One region of the Rhizobacter sp. P5_A1 genome, then DNA from elsewhere that is predicted to be linked to it. Evidence: riboswitches for the same ligand, from Rfam matches in the RefSeq annotation. Region 1 holds a riboswitch; the other holds the start of a gene.
The links. A riboswitch is a leader RNA that binds a small molecule or an ion and turns the genes downstream of it on or off. The one in region 1 is predicted to bind glycine.

Region 1 (2,195 bases):
ATCTGGTTGGCGATCAGGTAGCCGCTCAACACGAAGAACAGGTCGACGCCGACCCAGCCGATTTCGCTGACCCAGCCGAAGGTCGGCGCGCGGCTGACGAACACCATGTAGTGGTACGCGAACACCAGCAGGATCGCGATCGCCCGCAACGTGTCGAGGCCGTCGGCGCGCCGCACGAGCAGGCTCGTGTCGCGGTGATCGCGTTGCATGGGCAAGGTCGTCAGCGGCTGGCAGATTCGCGATGTTGCTCAGCCGCGGAAGTAGCGGTGCGGCGCGAACGGCATCGGGCTGACGCGCATCGGCTGGCGTTTGCCGCGCACCTCGGCATAGACCTCGTGATGCGGCAAGGCGTGGTTCGCCGCGAGGTAGGCCATTGCGATCGGCTCGTTGACGCTCGGCGCGAGCGTGCCGCTGGTGACCACGCCGAGTTTGCGGCCATGCGAATCGACGATGGTTGCGCCCTCGCGCACCGGCACGCGCTCGAGGCCGACGAGGCCGACCCGGCGCGTCGCCGCGCCGGCCGCCAGTTGTGCATCGATCGCCGCCGCGCCGGGGTAGCCGCCGTGGCGCGCGCCGCCGGCGCGGCGCACTTTCTGGATCGCCCAGGTCAGCCCGGCCTCGACCGGCGTTGTCGTCTCGTTGATGTCGTGGCCGTACAGGCACAGGCCGGCTTCGAGCCGCAGCGTATCGCGCGCGCCCAGGCCGGCGGGCCGGACCTCGGGGAGATCGAGCAGCGCGCGGGCGAGCGCTTCGGCCTGGTCCGCCGGTACCGAGATCTCGAAGCCGTCTTCGCCGGTGTAGCCGGAACGGGTCACGAAGCAATCGGCGCCGGCCAGCACGAAGCCGCGGCCGGTCATGAATGTGAGGCTCGCGACCTCGGCGTTCAGACGGGTCAGGGCCTTCGCCGCCTTCGGCCCCTGCAACGCCAGCAGCGCGCGATCGGGCAAGGGCTGCACGGTGCAGCGGTGGCCGATATGGGTGACGAGGTGGGTGATGTCGGCGGCCTTGCAGGCGGCATTGACGATCAGGAACAGGTCATTCTCGCGTCGCGTGATCATCAGGTCGTCGAGGATGCCGCCGCTGCTGTTCGTGAAGAACGCGTAGCGCTGCTTGCCGACCGCCAGGTCGATCACGTCCATCGGCACGAGCGACTCGAGCGCCTTCGCGGCATCGGCGCCCACGAGGCGCAGCTGGCCCATGTGCGAGACATCGAACAGCGTGGCCGAGTCGCGGCAATGGCGATGTTCGGAGAGGATGCCGGCCGGGTACGAGACCGGCATGTCGTAGCCGGCAAAGGGCACCATCTTGGCACCGAGTTCGAGGTGCAATGCGTGCAGCGGGGTCGTGGCGAGGGCGTTGGACATGGCGGATCTCCGAGGGCAATTCTTGCGGACCGACGCGACATGATCGCACCGGCTTGCCCTCTCTGTCCGCTTTACCTGAGAGATTGGCGGCGTGCCCTTTCGAGCCTGCCGCTTGCCCCTTCGGTGGACCCGCTCGGGGCGGGCCTCTCTCCAGCGAGGAACGCTTCGGATGAAGCGCTTGCCAGTCCTTTTGCCTGAGCGTTCGAACCTTGCGGGCTCTGCGCCTTCGGCGGCCTCCCGAGCCGTCGAGCGACGGATCGGGCTGCTCTCTCCTGACGGCGCGAAGTGTAGCAGCGCCCGGATAATGTCGACCCATGACTGCAGTGAAAGAGACAGGTGAATGGCTGACGATCGAGTCGCTCGATCTCGAGGCCCAGGGCGTCGCCCACAACGCCGAAGGCAAGGTGGTGTTCGTCGAGGATGCGTTGCCCGGCGAGCAGGTGCAGGTGCGTGTGAACCGGCGCAAGAACAACTGGGAGCAGGCGTCGATGATCGCGCTGCGACGCGAGAGCTCGCAGCGCGTCGAGCCGCGCTGCCCGCACTTCGGCACCTGCGGGGGCTGCAAGATGCAGCACTTCCACGTGGGTGCACAGGTTGCGACGAAACAGCGCGCGCTCGAAGACGCGCTCTGGCACCTCGGCAAGGTCAAGGCCGAGCGGATGCTGCGACCGATCGAGGGGCCGGCCTGGGGCTATCGCTACCGGGCGCGGCTGTCGGTGCGCTTTGTCGCGAAGAAGGGCAAGGTACTGGTCGGCTTCCATGAGCGCAAGTCGAGTTTCGTCGCCGACATGGACAGCTGCGAGGTCGTGCCGCCGCATGTCAGCGCGTTGC
Region 2 (2,195 bases), on a different contig from region 1:
GCAGCTTCGTCGCGCCAATCAGTGGCACGTTGCTCGGCGTTGCAGGACGAAGCCCGGTCCAGAATTGGGCTTGATTCGTGTCGCCTGCGCCCGGGAACAATTGCTCGACGCGCCGCACGATCGCTTCGCAGCGAACGCGGTTCAAGTCGCGGTCGTAGCCGTTGAGTTCAGCCGTCCCGGCGATGCGCATGCGGTCGCCCGACGCGGAGGTGTAGCGCGAGAACACGAGCTTGAACTCGTCGTCGGTCAGCGAGACCTGATGGGCCTTCGACGCATCCATCACCGGGAGCGTCACCGAGTAGCCCTTGGCCGGGTAGATCGGCAGCCGGATGCCCAGCGGCGCAGCGTAGAGCGGACTGAGCGAGCCCAATGCAAGCACGAACGCGTCGCCGCGAATGCGTTGGAATCGACCTTCGCGGTCGGTCGCTTCGACGTGGTCGATGCTCCCACCGGCTTCGCGCAGCGCGGTCACGGTGTGGCTCATGCGGAATTGCACGCCGGCGGCGGCGGCGAGCTTGACGAGTTCTCGCGCGAAGCGGTTGGCATCGCCCGATTCGTCCTCGGCGGTGTACGTGGCGCCCGCGAGTTGCGGCCGGATGTGGGCCAGAGCGGGCTCGATACTCACCGCCTCGTCGGCCGAAATGACTTGGCGCTCGCAGCCGAGCGCTCGCATTTGTTCGGCGGGCTTCAGTGCGCCGTCGAATTCCTTTTGTGTCGTGTAGAAATGCAGGATGCCCTGCGTGCGCTGATCGTAACTAAGGCCGGTGTCGCGGCGTAGCTGCTGCAAAGTGTCGCGGCTGTAAGTGCCGAGGCGCACGATCTGCTCAATGTTGTGGCGCGTGCGTGCCGGCGTGCATTCGCGCAAGAACTGCAGGCCCCAAAGCCACTGGCGCAGGTCGGCGCGTACGCGAAACAACAAAGGTGCGTCCTCCTTGCCCAGCCACTGAAGCACCTTCAGGGGCGCGCTCGGATTGGCCCAAGGCTCCGCGTGGCTGACCGAAATCTGCCCGCCGTTGGCGAAGCTGGTTTCGGCAGCCGGAGTGGCTTGGCGATCGATCACGGTCACTTCATGACCGAGTTGCTGGAGGTAGTAAGACGAGGTCACGCCGAGAAGGCCGGCGCCAAGAACGATCACGCGCATGTCGAGAACCCTGGGGGTTGGCGCTTGAACAGAACAAAACGGAAGCTGCAAGAAAGAAAGCAACCGGAACGCATGTCCAAGTTGCCGCTCCCCCTGTCCTCGGTACCTGAGAGATTCACCCTCTGCGCCCGCAGCGGGTTTGCTCCTTCGGTGCATCACGCGAAGTGATGGCTCTCCAGACGGCTCTGACGGTTGGTGCAGTACAGGCTCGCTTGAGCCGACCTGAGCGTTTATGGGAGTTTGCGCCTTCGGTGGGGCCACCAAGTGGCCCGCTCTCCTGCAGAGCGCGGAGCTTACTGAGGTTGCCGACGGACGTCAAGGAAGTTGCACCGATGCGCCCAGGCCCGCATCACTCAACAGCGTCAACGCCCTCTTGCAAATGTCGCTCGAATCGTTCGACAAGCGAGTGCATAGCTTGTCTGGCTTGTACGAACTCGTCTGAGGCCCCGCGCATCGCTAAGTCTGCTTCGTAAGCAGCTCGCGAGTCAAAGCCGCACTCCCAACGCACGTCGGGCCCTGCTCCCTCGAGTTTGCAAAATGTTCGGCCAGCAGGCAGGCCCAGTTTCAGACGCACCGCGGTCGCGCGGCGGCGCTGCGCAAGCACGTCCTCGGCGCGTCCCGGGAGAGCGTAGTAGTTGGTGATTTCGATGACCATGGGTGCCCCATTTTTTTGCCGCTTTCGGGCGGCCAAGACCTGGTGGACGAGTGACGCACTCGCGCATGCTTGACAGAAATTCCATTTGATCACAAACTGTGATCACGGTAAACACCGATTTGCGGATCGCTCTGGTTCGGGCCGCCTACTACACGAGGAGACGCTATGCCAACCATCAAATCTGTCGAAACCGTGCTTGTTCAGTTGCCAACGCGGCGAGAGCACAAGTGGACCGGACTGACCGAAGTGATCGGACGCTATCTGTTGACTCGGATCACCGACAGCGACGGACGCATTGGCTGGGGAGAGGCGCCCGCGCTGAAGGATTGGGGCGGCGAATTCGGGCGCTACTTCGGCGAATCGACCCTCATCGCAAAGGCCGTGATTGAAAGCTATCTG

Region 2: linked by a shared signal. The riboswitch ahead of AC1DTW_RS18745 (D-amino acid dehydrogenase) and the one ahead of gcvT (glycine cleavage system aminomethyltransferase GcvT) in region 1 are both predicted to bind glycine.

What each region holds. Positions count from the first base shown of each region.
Region 1 covers NZ_JBFUKR010000009.1:24,771-26,965, reverse strand. Annotated here, with positions in the region: gene AC1DTW_RS12015 (acyltransferase family protein) at 1-209, opposite strand, end outside; gene gcvT (glycine cleavage system aminomethyltransferase GcvT) at 249-1,364, opposite strand; glycine riboswitch at 1,417-1,528, opposite strand; glycine riboswitch at 1,537-1,649, opposite strand; gene rlmD (23S rRNA (uracil(1939)-C(5))-methyltransferase RlmD) at 1,679-2,195, shown strand, end outside.
Region 2 covers NZ_JBFUKR010000018.1:16,172-18,366, reverse strand. Annotated here, with positions in the region: gene AC1DTW_RS18745 (D-amino acid dehydrogenase) at 1-1,141, opposite strand, end outside; glycine riboswitch at 1,225-1,330, opposite strand; glycine riboswitch at 1,335-1,431, opposite strand; gene AC1DTW_RS18740 (mandelate racemase/muconate lactonizing enzyme family protein) at 1,962-2,195, shown strand, end outside.